2 regions of the Streptomyces drozdowiczii genome follow, and region 2 is predicted to be linked to the other one. Evidence: riboswitches for the same ligand, from Rfam matches in the RefSeq annotation. Region 2 holds a riboswitch; the other holds the start of a gene.

Region 1 (7,563 bases), 2.0 Mb from region 2:
GGCCGCCTCCAGGCCCGCCCGCAGGAAGGCGAGCGCGGTCGTCGCGAACCGGGTCTGGACCACGGACTCCTCGTCCGCCCAGTCCAGCACCGCGACCGCGTCGGCGGCCTCCATGACCGGCGTCTTCGGGTCGCCGGTCAGCGCGACGGTGGGGACGCGCCCGCGCAGCTCGCCGAGGAGCGCCAGCACCTCGCTCGTCGTACCGGAGCGGGTGATCGCGACGACCCGGTCGTACGGCCGTCCCACCGGGAACTCCGAGGAGGCGTACGCGTCCGTCTCGCCCTGCCCCGCGGCCTCCCGCAGGGCCGCGTAGGCGATGGCCATGAACCACGAGGTGCCGCACCCGGTGACGGCGACACGCTCGCCCGGCTTCGGCAGCCCCTCGAACTCCGCGCCCGCCTGTGCGGCGCGCCGCCAGCAGCTGGGCTGGGTGGCAATCTCGGATGCGGTACGCGACATGCGGAGCGGCTCCTTGCGGCTGGGCGCGGTCGGGGCGACGGGGCGGACCGGTACGGGAACTGACGTACCGTCGGTTAAAGGTCTGGACCAATAAGGCCCTTGCGTCGAGACCTACTTAGCAGCCGCCGCGGGCCCCGTGCAATGCTGCTGCGTTGTGGAAGCGATACCTCCGTGGTGTAGACCTCTATGCCGGTGGCGGGCAAAATCGCAGCTCACCCGGAGTGCCCCGTACGGATGCGGGAACTGCGGGCAGTGCAATCGACGAGGACGGACTGAGCTGTGCAGCGGCGTTACTTGGGACTGACGGCGGCTGTCGCCGTACTGGGGATGACGGCGACGCTGTCGGGCTGTGGCGCGAGCGGCGGCTCCGGCGATGTGACGCTGAAGCTGGTCGCGGCCGACTACGGGACGAGCGCGGCGAACAAGTCCGACAAGTACTGGGACGACGTCGCCCGCGGCTTCGAGTCGTCCCACCCCGGCATCAAGGTCGACGTGACCGTCCTGCCCTGGACCGACATCGACCGCGAGGTCGCCAAGATGGTCAAGGACGGCAAGGCCCCCGACATCGCGCAGATCGGCGCCTACGCCGACTACGCGAAGGCCGGGAAGCTCTACTCCGCCGACGAGATGCTGAGCATCCCCACCCAGGCCAACTTCCTGCCGAAGCTGATCGACGCGGGGCAGGTCAACCGCATTCAGTACGGGCTGCCGTTCGTCGCCTCCACCCGGCTGCTCTTCTACAACAAGAAGCTCTTCTCGCAGGCCGGCCTCGACGCCCCCGAGACCTGGAGCGACATAGCCTCCGACGCCGCCGCGCTCAAGCAGCGCGGGGTGTCCTACCCCTTCGCGCTGCCGCTCGGTCCGGAGGAGTCCCAGGCCGAGACCCTGATGTGGATGCTCAGCGGGGGCGGCGGCTACACGGACGAGGTCGGCTCGTACGACATCGCCTCCGAGGAGAACGTCAAGACGTTCGACTGGCTGAAGTCGCACCTCGTGGACAAGGGCCTCGTCGGACCGGTCGCCCCCGGCAAGCTGAACCGCGCCAAGGCGTTCGAGGAGTTCTCGAAGGGGAAGGTCGGCATGCTCAACGGCCACCCCACGCTGATGGAGGAGGCGCAGAAGCAGGGCGTCCAGGTCGGCATGGTCCCGCTGCCCGGCGAGAACGGTCCCACCGACGGGTCGATGGGCGTCGCCGACTGGATCATGGGCTTCAAGCAGAACGATCACCGGGTCGAGATCGGCAAGTTCTTCGACTACCTGTTCACCGACAAGAACGTGATCGAGTTCGCCGACATGTACGACCTGCTGCCGCCCACGAACAGCGCGTCCGCGGCGATGGAGGACGACGCGAAGTACAAGCCGCTGCACCAGTTCCTGGCGGCGCTGCCGGAGTCGGAGTTCTACCCGTTCGGCAAGACGTCCTGGGCGGCGGCGAGCGAGTCGATCAAGGAGAACATCGGCAAGGCGGTCGAGCCGGGGGGCAGCCCGCGGAGCGTGCTGGAGCGGATAGCGCGGGATGCGACGCAGGCGGAGGCGGCGGAGTAGCCTCCGCGTTCCGTGGGGGTGGGGCGCGCCATATATTGGCTGATATGACCGCCCACCCCCGAATGGCCCCGCCGAGTCCGCGCCGCTCTCCGACCGCGACCGCGCGGTCCTCGCGGTGGAGCGGCAGTCGTGGGCGGGGGCGGGGGCGAAGGAGCGGGCGATCCGGGAGCGGCTGGGGCTGTCGCCGACGCGGTATTACCAGCTGCTGAATGCGTTGCTGGATGATCGGCGGGCGCTGGAGGAGGACCCGGTGACGGTAAACCGCCTTCGCCGCGTGCGGGACGCTCGGCGCGGACGGCGGTAACCGGGGCTCCGCCCCGGACCCCGCGCCTCAAACGCCGGCGAGGCTGGATAGTGCGGCGGCGAAATCAAGCCCCTGCGGCGATTGAGCAGCGGGGGTGCGGGGGCAGCGCCCCGCATCGGGGACGCGCGGGGATACGCTCAAGCGCATGCGCACCCCACAGACACCCGCCGGCCGCACCGGCCTCGACGCCATCCTCGCCCGGCCGGCCGAGGCCCTGGTCGCGCTCGACTTCGACGGAACGCTGGCGGACATCGTGCCGGACCCGGAACAGGCGCGCGCACACCCCGGTGCCGTGGCGGCGCTCGCCGCCCTCGCGCCGAAGGTCGCGGCCGTGGCCGTGATCACCGGGCGCCCCGCCGACGTCGCCGTGCGGTTTGCCGGGGTCGCCGGGGTGGAAGGGCTCGACCACCTCGTCGTGCTCGGGCACTACGGCGCCGAGCGCTGGGACGCCGTGACCGGAGCCGTGCACGCCCCCGAACCGCACCCGGGCGTCGCGGCCGTGCGCGCCGAACTCCCCGGCGTATTGGGGGAGTACGAGACCTGGACCGAGGACAAGGGCCACGCCCTCGCCGTGCACACCCGCCGCGCCGCCGACCCGCAGGCCGCGTTCGACGCGCTGCGCGGGCCCCTCGGCGAGCTGGCCGCGCGCCACGGGCTGATCGTCGAACCGGGGCGGCTGGTCCTGGAGTTGCGCCCGCCGGGCATGGACAAGGGCGTCGCGCTCACCGAGTACGTGCGCGAGATCGGCGCCACGTCCGTGCTGTACGCGGGCGACGACCTGGGCGACCTCGCCGCGTACGCGGCCGTGGAGAAGCTGCGGGTACAGGACGAGGACGCCGTCCCGGGTCTGCTCATCTGCAGCGGCGCCGAGGTGCCGGAGCTCGCCGCCCGCGCCGACCTGGCCCTGTCCGGGCCCGGCGAGGTCGTCGCGTACCTGCGGGGCCTCGCCGACCGGCTCGCGTAAGGCCCTGGCCTAGTCGCGCCGCAGCGCGTCCAGCTGGTCCAGGAACCACTGCTGCGGGGGCAGCGCGGTGGCCGCCTCGGCCAGGCGTTCCGTGCGGGCGGCCCGGACGTCGTCCGGGAGCGTCAGCGCCTCGTGCAGCGCGTCGGCCGTGGCGGAGACGTCGTACGGGTTGACCGTGAACGCGTGCTCGCCCAGCTCCTCGTACGCACCGGCCTCCCGCGAGAGGACCAGCGCGCAGCCCTCGTCGGAGACGACCGGGACCTCCTTGGCGACCAGGTTCATGCCGTCCCGGATCGGGTTGACGAGGGCCACGTCGGCCAGCCGGTACGCGGCGAGCGAGCGGGCGAAGTCGTCCTTGACGTGCAGGACGACCGGGGTCCAGTCGGCCGTGCCGTACGTCTTGTTGATCGCGTCGGCGACCTGCTGGACCTCCGCGGTGTACTCCCGGTAGACCGCGAGGTCCTGGCGCGAGGGGTAGGCGAAGGCGACGTGCACGACGCGTTCGCGCCACTCGGGGCGCTCGTCCAGGAGCGTGCGGTAGGCGTGGAGGCCCCGGACGATGTTCTTGGACAGCTCCGTGCGGTCGACCCGGACGACGGTCTTCCGGTCGGGCCCGATCTGCTCGCGGAGGGCCGCCATCCGCTCGTCCACGTCCGCCTCGTGCGACCGGCTCCGCAGGAAGCCGGCGTCGGCGCCCAGGCCGTGGACGCCGATGCGGGTGCGGCCCGTGCCGCCCAGGATCTCCGTACAGCAGCCGATGAAGGCGTCCGCCCAGCGGCGGGTCAGGAAGGCGGCGCGGTCGGCGCCGAGGATGCCGCGCAGCAGCTGCTCGGCGATGTCGTCGGGGAGCAGCCGGAAGTAGTCGACGGGCGCCCACGGGGTGTGCGAGAAGTGGCCGATCCGCAGGTCGGGGCGGAGCTCGCGGAGCATGCCGGGCACCAGCGAGAGGTGGTAGTCCTGCACCAGGACGGCCGCGCCCTCGCCCGCCTCCTCGGCCAGCGCCTCGGCGAAGGCCCGGTTGTACGTCTCGAAGGAGGCCCACTGCCTGCGGAACTCCGCGTCGAAGACGGGCTCGACGGGCGTCTGGTACAGCATGTGGTGGACGAACCACAGCACGGAGTTGGCGATGCCGTTGTACGCGTCGGCGTGCACCGCGGCGTCGATGTCGAGCATCCGGACACCCGGCTCGCCGACGCCCCGGCGCACCGCCTCGCGGTCGCCGTCGCCGAGGGCGGCGCAGACCCACATCTTGTCGTCGACGGCGCTGAGGCCGGAGACGAGTCCGCCTCCGCCCCGTTTCGCTTCGAGGGTGCCGTCGTCGCCCAGGGCGTACGAGATGGGGCCGCGGTTGGAAGCGACGAGGACCTGGGCGGCGGACGAGGGGGCGTGCTCGGAGACCATGGCCGGAATCTAGCCCGAACCCGATCCGTCCAAACGTACGAAGTCGGACCGCGTGGGGTCGTGATCAGGCCGCGTGGCGTGCCACGTACTCCTCGATCTCGCACATGGGCGGCCTCTCCTGCGTGTCGACGGGGTACGTGCGGGGAACGAACCCGCCCGGTCCGCGTTCGTACTGGGTCAGCGAGGGGCGCACCAGATGGCCCCGGGAGAGCCGCACCTGCGCGGTGCGGTAGATCGCGGCGGCCATCCGGCCGAGCGCCCGGCCGTCCTGGTGGCGGTGGACGCGGACGCCGACGTCGACCTGGGCGAGGGCGTCGAGGCCCACGGTGTGCAGCGCGTCCACGAGCAGGCCGAGCTCGACCCCGTAACCGACCGGGAACGGCAGCCGCTCCAGGAGCGAGCGGCGTACGGCGTACTCGCCGCCCAGCGGCTGCACGAAGCCCGCGAGGAGCGGCCAGTGCAGGTTCAGCAGCGGCCGGGCCACCAGTTCGGTCACGCGGCCGCCCTGGCCGGGCGCCTCGCCGAGCGGCCGGTCGTACATCGCCTTGACGAACTGCACCTCGGGGTGGGCGAGCAGCGGACCGACGATCCCGGAGACGAAGTCGGCCGAGAAGTCCTGGAGGTCCGCGTCGATGAAGCACACGATGTCGCCGCTGGTCACCAGGAGCGACCGCCACAGCACCTCGCCCTTGCCGGGTACGGCCGGGAGGCGGGGCAGGATCGCGTCGCGGTGGACCACCCGGGCGCCCGCGCGGCGGGCGACCTCGGCGGTGGCGTCCGTGGAGCCCGAGTCGATCACGACCAGCTCGTCCACCAGCGGAACGCGCTCCATCAGCTCGCGCCGGATCGTCGCGACGATGTCGCCGACGGTCGCGGCCTCGTTGAGGGCCGGTAGAACGACGCTCACGCCCGTACCGCCGGCGGCGGCCCGCACACTGTCCGGCGGGTGGTCGGCGGCCGACCAGGAACGCCTGGTCAGCCAGCGTTCGACCTCTTCGAGCACGGTCGATACTCCCTGTATGTGATCCATCTCGCGGTACGGACGGCTATCTCACCCGTCCGGTCCTTCGGTTACAGTCTTGAACAACGCGGACGGCCATCGCATGCCGGGGTCGGTCCGCCGACAAACGCACGGATCCATGATCCGTTGCCACAGCGCTCATCCAGAGGGACAGAGGGAACGGCCCGTTGAAGTCCCGGCAACCCTCCTGCCGACCGCGAGGTCAGGTGGGGAAGGTGCCAATTCCGTCTCGCGGCGAAACGCGCCGTGAGGAAGATGAGGAGAAAGGGCCTCGCCATCATGGCTGTTGAAACCGTCGCAGCACACACCGAATCTTCCGTGGACCTCGGTCCCGCCGCGGCTCTTTCCTGCCGCGAATGCGGTGAGCGGTTCGCACTCGGCCCCATTTTCGCCTGCGCGTCCTGTTTCGGGCCGCTCGAAGTGGCGTACGACCTGCCGAGCGGCTCCCCCGATGAGCTGAAGAAGCGCATCGAGGCCGGCCCGAACAGCATCTGGCGTTACGCGCCGCTGCTGCCGGTGCCCGCCGATGTGGCCGACAAGCCCAATCTCAACCCCGGCTTCACCAAGCTGGTCAAGGCCGACAACCTCGCCCGCGAGCTGGGTGTGACCGGCGGCCTGTACGTGAAGGACGACTCCGGCAACCCGACGCACTCCTTCAAGGACCGCGTCGTCGCCATCGCCGTCGAGGCCGCCCGTGCCTTCGGCTTCACCACGCTCTCCTGCTCCTCGACCGGCAACCTCGCCGGTGCGGTCGGCGCCGCCGCCTCGCGGGCCGGCCTGCGCTCCTGCGTGTTCATCCCGCACGACCTGGAGCAGGGCAAGGTCGTCATGGCCGCGGTGTACGGCGGTGAGCTGGTCGGCATCGAGGGCAATTACGACGACGTCAACCGCTTCTGCTCCGAGCTCATCGGCGACCCGCTCGGCGAGGGCTGGGGGTTCGTCAACGTAAACTTGCGTCCGTACTACGGTGAGGGCTCGAAGACGCTCGCGTACGAGATCTGCGAGCAGCTCGGCTGGCAGCTGCCCGACCAGATCGTCATCCCGATCGCGTCCGGCTCGCAGCTCACGAAGATCGACAAGGGCCTCCAGGAGCTGATCAAGCTCGGCCTGGTCGAGGACAAGCCGTACAAGATCTTCGGCGCCCAGGCCGAGGGCTGCTCCCCGGTCTCCACCGCCTTCAAGGCCGGTCACGACGTGGTCCGCCCGCAGAAGCCGAACACGATCGCCAAGTCCCTCGCGATCGGCAACCCGGCCGACGGCCCGTATGTCCTGGACATCGCCCGCCGCACCGGCGGTGCCGTCGAGGACGTCAACGACGAGCAGGTCGTGGACGCGATCAAGCTGCTGGCCCGCACCGAGGGCATCTTCGCCGAGACGGCGGGCGGGGTGACGGTCGGCGTGACGAAGAAGCTGATCGACGCCGGTCTGCTCGACCCGGCGCTCACCACCGTCGTCCTGAACACGGGTGACGGCCTCAAGACGCTGGACGCGGTGGCCGACACCTCGCAGGCGACCGCCACGATCCGCCCGAGCCTGGACGCCTTCCGCGCCGCCGGACTCGCCACCAGCTGACCACCCGAGACTTCCAGGAAGGCACCGCCATGAGCGTCAAGGTCCGCATTCCCACCATCCTCCGCACCTACACCGGCGGCCAGGCCGAGGTTCCGGCCGAGGGCGCGACCCTCTCCGAGGTCATCGCCTCGCTGGAGAAGGACCACCCGGGCATCGCCGCCCGCGTGCTGGACGACCAGGGCAAGCTGCGCCGCTTCGTCAACGTGTACGTCAACGACGACGACGTGCGCTTTGAAGGCGGCCTCGACGCGGCGACCCCGGACGGTGCCGGCGTCTCGATCATCCCCGCCGTGGCCG
Region 2 (7,563 bases):
TCACACACGGCACTTCTTTACCCACACCCCACGGCGTGTAGCGGTGACTTGACGGTCCGTTCCCTGATCTCGGCCGAACTCCCCGCAAGGGGCGCTAAACCCGCGAAAGCCGCTTCAGGAGCAAGGCGGACGCAACGGGCCTGGCCCCCGCCTTCGCCACTCCGTCGGCCACCTCGCGGTCGGTGGAGACCACCACCACGGGCCGCCCCGGCGGCTCCGCGCGCGCCAGTTGGCGGATCAGCTCGTCGGCGGTGACCCCCGGCTTGCTGAACAGCACCCGCACCCCGCGCGGCGGCGCGAGGAGCACCGGGGCGGCCAGCTCCGCCCCGTCGAACACACACGTCATCTCCGCGCCCGTGCGGGCCGCGAGGACCGAGAGCCCGCCGAGCAGCCGCAGCCGCTGCTTCTCCAACGGCATCTGCGGATAACCCGTCTTGGTGACGTTGTAGCCGTCCACGATCAGATGGGCCTGCGGCAGCTCCAGGAGCTGGTCGAGCAGGGCCGGGTCGGTCTCCGAAAGGGCCCTGGCCGCGATGTCCTTGGGCGACATCCGGCCGGGCTCCACCGCGTCCACACTGTCCGCGGGCCGCATCGAGGACGGCGGCAGCGCCAGTTCGCGCCGCAGTCCGCCGGCCGCTTCGAGCACCGTGTCGAGCAGCAGCCGCAGCCGCATGTCCTCGACCGAGCGCCCCTCCCGGGCCGCCCTGCGACTCGCCTCGACGGACGCCTCCGCCTCCCCGAGCCGCGCCCTCAGCCGCCGGGTCTCGCTCTCGGCGGCGGACACCTGCGCGGCCGCCTCGGCGCGTACGTTCTCGGTCTCGGCCTTGGACCTGCGCAGCGCCGCCTCACCGCGCTTGACCTCGCTGAGCGCGCTGCGCAGCTTGCGCTGGAGGGAGTCCGCCTCCTTGCGGGCGGCGTCCAGCTCGACGCGGAGCCGTTCCGTCTCAGTCTTCGTGTGCGCCCGGGCCTCGGCCAGCTCCTCGCGCAGCCGCGCCACTTCGCGCCGGCTCTCCTCGCCGGCCCGCTCGGCGTCCGCGCGCTGGACCTCCTCGCCGGCCGCGGCGACGAGCTTCACCCAGCCGTCCGGGCGCAGCACGTACGCCGCCGCCGCCACGTCCACCGGATCGGCCGCGGCGGGCGGCGCGCCGGACTCCAGGGCACCCGCCAGCTCCGGCTGGGCCTCCCTCAGCCGGTCGGCGATGCGGCGGCGGAACCGTTCGTCGTTCGCCACGGCGGCCGCCATGGCGTTCCCGGCGAACTTGGCGCGCCGGGAGGCCGTGAAGCGGGCGTACTGCCTCAGCTGGGCGGGCAGTTCGGCGACCGTGAGACCGCCGAACGCGTCGGACACCAGCGCCACGACCCGGCGCCGTACCCCTTCGGGCAGCGGGCGGTCGAGCGCCTCCACGGCGTCGTCGGCCCCGTCGGCCGACGCGGCGCCGCCCTCGGGCTGCTCCACCATCCGTCACCCCATTGTGTTGTCTCCGCACGGCCCCGTCAGGAGTCGGCACCCGGCCTGTCGACGAGCTCGATCTGGTCCACCGCGTTGCACCAACGACAACGGACCGACTCGATGGTCTCACTGACCACCTCGCGTTCCTCGACGCTCGACTCACCGGCCAGGTCGAGGTGCACGTACTCCACGACCTTCGAGGACCGCGTCACGTCGAACCGCGTGAGGTTCCCGCAGAGCGTGCAGCGCCAGCGGGTCGTGTCGGTCGGCTGGGGAACGGTCGTCATCGTGCGTCCTCTTTCGTCGAGCCGTGAGCTGCCGGACAAGGGTCTCGCGGTGCGCCGTCGAACTGCGGATGTCCACCCGTCACCCTACGGCCTCGGTGCGTCCGCCCGGCACGGCGAGGCGGTCTGTCCCGTTCGCTCCGTTTGCGTCATGCTCTGTTCATGATCGATCGGCGGGCCGCCGCGGGCAGGCTCCTTCGGGCGGCCACTTCGGGCGGGCCGCCGGTGACGTACGCCCTCATCGCCCTGTGCTGCGCGGTCTTCGTGATCAGCCCGCTCTCCGGCTTCGTCCCGGTGCGCGGCGGGGCCGACGCGCTGCTCGCCGCGCAGGCGGGCTACTTCGAGCGGTGGGGTGTGATCCCGAGCGAGCTGTGGGACGGCTCGGCGCACGCGCTGTTCACCCCGTTCACCGCGCTGTTCGTGCACGGCAGCTGGCTGCACCTGCTGGGGAACATGCTGTTCCTCTACGTGTTCGGCGCGATGGCCGAGGAACGCATGGGGCACACCGAGTTCGCCCTGTTCTACCTGGGCTGCGGCTACCTCGCGCTGCTCGCGTACGCCGCCGCGCACGCCACGTCCGACCAGACGCTCGTCGGCGCTTCGGGGGCGATCTCGGCGGTGCTCGGGGCGTTCCTCTACCTCTTCCCCGGGCCCGGGTGACCAGCGTCTTCCCGTTCCTGCTGTTCCTGCCGCTGCGCTTTCCCGCGTGGGTGGTGCTGATCTTCTGGTTCGTGCTCCAGTGGCTGGCCGCCGAGGGCGCGGGGAGCGGCCCGGGCGTGGCGTACCTGGCCCACGTCGTCGGCTTCGCGACCGGCTTCCTGTACGCCTGGGGCCGCTACAGGCGCGACGGCGGAGGCCCTAGAGTGAAAGCTCCAGCCACGGCCACCGAGGGAGAAACACAGCCGTGATCACCGCGATCGTGCTCATCAAAACCAGCGTGGACCGGATTCCCGAGATCGCCGAGGCCATCGCCGCGCTGGACAGCGTCAGCGAGGTCTTCTCGGTCACCGGCACCTACGACCTGATCGCCATGGTCCGGGTGGCCAAGCACGACGACCTGGCCGAGGTCATCCCCGGCCGGATCAGCAAGATCCCGGGCGTCGAGGCGACCGACACCCACGTCGCCTTCCGCACGTACTCGCAGCACGACCTGGAGGCCGCGTTCTCCATCGGCCTGGACGCCTAGGGCTCGCGCCGCCCGGCCCTCAGATCTGGGCGGCGCCCCGGTCCGGCACGCAGCGGCCGTCCTCGGTGCGGTACTTCCAGCGTGCCCCGTCGCTCACCAGCTCCCGGACCGCGCGCAGGAAGCGCTCGACGTGCTCGTCCGGGGTCCCGGCGCCGAAGCTGACCCGGATCGCGTTCAGGGACCGCTCCCCCGGCTCCGCCTCGGGCGCGCCGCACTCCCCCGCCTCGCCCGGGTCGCTGCCGAGCAGGGTGCGCACGAGCGGGTGCGCGCAGAAGAGGCCGTCGCGCACCCCGATGCCGTACTCGGCGGAGAGGGCGGCGGCGAAGTGGGAGCTGTTCCAGCCCTCCACCACGAACGAGATTACGCCGACCCTCGGCGCCTCGTCGCCGAACAGCGAGAGCACCTTCACCTCGGGGACCTCGGCAAGACCCGTCAGGACCTCGGCGACGAGGTGCTGCTCGCGGGCGACCAGCCGGTCGAATCCGGCCTCGGTGAGCGCCTTGCAGGCGGAGGCGATGGAGTAGACGCCGATGACGTTGGGCGAGCCGGCCTCGTGCCGGGCGGCCGTGGTGTGCCACTCGACGTCCACGCCGCCGTCCGCGCGCCGGGCCACCGTGCGGGACGCGCCGCCGCCGGCCAGGTACGGCTCGGCCTCGCGCAGCCAGTCGGCCCGGCCGGCCAGGACGCCCGAGCCGAACGGGGCGTACAGCTTGTGCCCGGAGAAGGCGACCCAGTCGACGTCCAGCTCGGCGATGTCCACGGGGTGGTGCGGGGCGAGCTGGGCGGCGTCCAGGACGATCCGGGCGCCGTGGGCGTGCGCGGCGGCGGCCAGCTCCCGTACGGGCCACAGCTCGCCGGTCACGTTGGAGGCGCCGGTGACGCAGACCAGGGCGGGGCCGTGGGGCTCACGGCCGGCGAGGGCCGCCTCCAGCGTGGCGACGGCCTCGGCGGGGGTGCGCGGGGCGTTCAGGTAGGTGACGTGGGCGTCGCGCCAGGGCAGCAGCGAGGCGTGGTGCTCGGTCTCGAAGACGAAGACCTGGCAGTCGGCGGGCAGCGCGGCGGCCAGCAGGTTCAGCGAGTCCGTGGTGGACCGGGTGAAGACCACCTGGTCCTCGGGGCGGCAGCCCAGGAACTCCGCCACGGTGGCCCGGCTGGACTCGAAGAGGTCCGTGGACAGCTGCGAGAGGTACCCGGCGCCCCGGTGCACGCTGCCGTAGTACGGGGCGTAGGCGGCCACGTCGTCCCAGACCCGCTTCAGGGCCGGGGCGCTCGCCGCGTAGTCCAGGGCCGCGTAGCCGACCTCCCCACCGGTGACCAGCGGGACGAGGACGTCCTCGCCCAGAACCGGCAGCGGGGCACAGAGCGACTGGTCGGCGGCAGCGGTGGAGACAGACATGGCGAACTCCCGTAACAGGCAGGCGAATTCCGCGTGCCGGCAGAGACGCGGCAGCACGGAGTGAAAGAAAGAGGGGGTGTGCGGAACAGGGCCTGAGGCCCTAACGCATTCGCTTGCTCACAAGAGGCTCCCTGAGGACCAAGGACCCCACGGGTGGACGTCACGCGACGTCGAGGGGTCCGCGCTTGCCGCAGACCTCGCTGCCTGCGGCCTGGTCTTCACCCGGGGCACCCCGCCACGGACGGAGGGTTGCCGGACAGCGGGCCGGGGCCGTAGTCGCTGTCACTCATGACCTGCGCAGCATCTTGCCATACGTACGGGAACGCGCAAGGCGCAGTCCGCGATCCGGACTGCGCCCCGCCTCACATCGACGCGCTCACGCGTTGCTGGCGACGACCCATCTCTCCAGCGCCCGCCCGGCCGCACCCGAGTCGATGGACTCGGCGGCCTTCGCCATACCGGCCCGGATCTGCTCGGTCAGCGGCCCCTCGCCCGGGTCCAGCGCGACCAGCGCCGCCGCCGAGTTGAGCAGTACGGCGTCCCGTACCGGACCGGTCTCCCCGGCCAGCAGCCGGCGCGCCACATCCGCGTTGTACGAGGCGTCGGCGCCGCGCAGCGCCTCCACCGGGACCAGCTCGACGCCCACGTCGCGTGGGTCGAAGGTCTCCTCGCGGACCACGCCGTCCCGGGCCACCCAGACCCGCGAGGTCGCCGTGGTGGTCAGCTCGTCCAGGCCGTCGTCGCCCCGGAAGACCAGGGCGGAGTTGCCGCGCTCGGCGAGGACGCCCGCGACGATGGGGGCCATCCGCGGATCGGCCACCCCGATCGCCTGGGAGCGCACCCGGGCCGGGTTGGTGAGCGGGCCCAGGATGTTGAACGTGGTGGGCGCGCCCAGCTCCGCACGCGCCTTGGCCGCGTGGCGCAGGGCGGGGTGGAACTTCACCGCGAAGCAGAAGGTGATGCCCGCCTCCTCGGCCACCTCCACTACGCGCCGGGGAGTCAGCTCCAGGTTGACGCCGAGCTTCCCGAGCACGTCGGACGAGCCGCTGGCCGACGAGGAGGCGCGGCTGCCGTGCTTGACGACCTTCGCGCCGGTGCCGGCCACGACGATCGCGGACATCGTGGAGATGTTGACGGTCTTGGCCATGTCGCCGCCGGTGCCGACGATGTCGACGGTGCGGCCGGGGACCTCGATGGTCGTCGCGTGCTCGTACATCGCGCGGACCAGGCCGGAGACCTCGGTGACCGTCTCTCCCTTGGCACGCAGGGCGACCGCGAATCCGGCGATCTGCACGTCGGTCGCCTCGCCGCTCATGATGCGGTCCATGGCCCACGCGGTGGCGTCGGAGTCCAGGTCCTCGCCGCGCAGCAGGGGGGTCAGCACGCCGGGCCAGGAGAAGGCCGCCACGCTGTCGCCGCCGTCCGGGGTCACAACGTTCATGGTCCGCTCCTGGGGTCCACAGCCGATAAGGGATCGGCTCCACCCTATCGAGCCCCCGGGGACGGCAAAGAGCCCCGTCCAGCGAATGGACGGGGCTCTCGCCGTGGCGATCAGAACGGGTGATCAGTGGTGGCCGTGGCCGCTGGTGATCTCCTTGTACTCCTCGGCGGTGGGCTTGGCGATCTGGCTGCTCTCGCCGTACAGGCTCTTGCTGAGCCGCGCCCGGACCTTGGTGATCCTGGAGACCTTGCGCTCGACCCCGTTCTCGTCGACCGTCGGGCCGATCTCGAGCGGCTTGTACTGCTCGTGCGCGGTGAGCGCGTACCGGGCCTCCGGCGACAGCGGCTCGTGCACCTCGACGAACTCACCGTGCGGCAGGCGCTTGATGAGACCCGACTCGCGGCCGTGCAGCACCTTCTCCTTGTCGCGGCGCTGGAGGCCGAGGCAGATCCGCCGGGTCGCGACGAACGCGATGACCGGGCCGACGAAGAAGGCGATACGGACGAACCAGCTGATCGAGTTGAGCGAGAGGCTGAAGTGCGTCGCCCAGATGTCGTTGCCGCCGCCGATCAGCATGACGAAGTAGATCGTCACCCAGGCGACGCCCAGGGCCGTCCGGGTCGGCGCGTTGCGCGGCTTGTCCAGGATGTGGTGCTCGCGCTTGTCGCCGGTGATCCAGGACTCGATGAACGGCCACAGGGCCAGCGCACCGAGCACCACACCGAACAGGACGAGCGGGATGAAGACACCCAGGACCAGCGTGTGGCCCCAGAGGTTGATCTCCCAGCCCGGCATCACACGGACGAAGCCTTCGGCGAAGCCCATGTACCAGTCCGGCTGGGCGCCCGTGGACACCTGGTCGGGGCGGTACGGGCCGAGTGCCCAGATCGGGTTGATCGAGGCGATCGCCGCGATGATCGCGATGAAGCCGAAGACCAGGAAGAAGAACCCGCCGGCCTTCGCCATGTACACCGGCAGCAGGGGCATGCCGACGACGTTCTTGTTCGTCTTGCCGGGACCCGCGAACTGGGTGTGCTTGTGGTAGAAGACCAGGATGAGGTGGCCGACCACGAGCCCGAGCATGATGCCCGGCAGCAGCAGGATGTGGATCGAGTAGAACCTCGCGATGATGTCGCCGCCGGGGAACTCCCCGCCGAACAGGAACATCGAGATGTACGTACCGACGATCGGCGTCGACAGGATCGCGCCCTGGGTGAAGCGGACACCGGTACCGGAGAGCAGGTCGTCCGGCAGCGAGTAACCGGTGAAACCGGTGAACATGCCGAGGACGAACAGCAGGAAGCCGAAGAGCCAGTTGATCTCGCGCGGCTTGCGGTACGCGCCGGTGAAGAAGACGCGCATCATGTGCACGAACATGCCGGCCAGGAAGATGACCGCGGCCCAGTGGTGGATCTGCCGGACCAGCAGACCACCGCGGACGTCGAAGCTGATGTCCAGCGTCGAGGCGTACGCCTCCGACATCCGGATGCCCTGCATGGGCTCGTACGGGCCGTGGTAGACGACCTCGTTCATGCTCGGGTGGAAGAACAGCGTCAGGTACACACCCGTGAGGATGATGATGATGAAGCTGTAGAGGCAGATCTCACCGAGCATGAAGGACCAGTGGTCCGGGAAGATCTTGCGCATGTTGGCCTTGGCGAGGGAGTAGATCCCCAGCCGGCCGTCCGCCCAGTCGGCCACCCGCTCACCGGCGGGCGCCTTGCGGTTGCCCGGCGCCGCTGCGCCGGGTGTGTTCGTCGCAGTACTCATCCGCGCTCCCAGAATGCAGGACCGACGGGCTCTTCG

Evidence for each region. Region 2 has a riboswitch for S-adenosylmethionine ahead of NEH16_RS23430 (aminotransferase class V-fold PLP-dependent enzyme). Riboswitches for the same ligand answer to the same signal wherever they lie in the genome.
Region 1: another riboswitch for S-adenosylmethionine. It lies ahead of thrC (threonine synthase); the one in region 2 lies ahead of NEH16_RS23430 (aminotransferase class V-fold PLP-dependent enzyme).

The regions. Positions count from the first base shown of each region.
Region 1 covers NZ_CP098740.1:3,156,756-3,164,318, reverse strand. The annotation lists gene NEH16_RS14280 (SIS domain-containing protein) at 1-459, opposite strand, end outside; gene NEH16_RS14275 (ABC transporter substrate-binding protein) at 787-2,004, shown strand; gene NEH16_RS14270 (DUF3263 domain-containing protein) at 2,120-2,308, shown strand; gene otsB (trehalose-phosphatase) at 2,454-3,272, shown strand; gene NEH16_RS14260 (alpha,alpha-trehalose-phosphate synthase (UDP-forming)) at 3,282-4,673, opposite strand; gene NEH16_RS14255 (glucosyl-3-phosphoglycerate synthase) at 4,738-5,676, opposite strand; SAM riboswitch class I at 5,830-5,956, shown strand; gene thrC (threonine synthase) at 5,974-7,266, shown strand; gene NEH16_RS14245 (MoaD/ThiS family protein) at 7,296-7,563, shown strand, end outside.
Region 2 covers NZ_CP098740.1:5,152,857-5,160,419, reverse strand. The annotation lists gene NEH16_RS23450 (NYN domain-containing protein) at 95-1,459, opposite strand; gene NEH16_RS23445 (hypothetical protein) at 1,495-1,737, opposite strand; partial or broken gene NEH16_RS23440 (rhomboid family intramembrane serine protease) at 1,897-2,642, shown strand; gene NEH16_RS23435 (Lrp/AsnC family transcriptional regulator) at 2,639-2,920, shown strand; gene NEH16_RS23430 (aminotransferase class V-fold PLP-dependent enzyme) at 2,940-4,316, opposite strand; SAM riboswitch class IV at 4,493-4,610, opposite strand; gene trpD (anthranilate phosphoribosyltransferase) at 4,693-5,757, opposite strand; gene qcrB (cytochrome bc1 complex cytochrome b subunit) at 5,881-7,527, opposite strand; gene qcrA (cytochrome bc1 complex Rieske iron-sulfur subunit) at 7,524-7,563, opposite strand, start outside.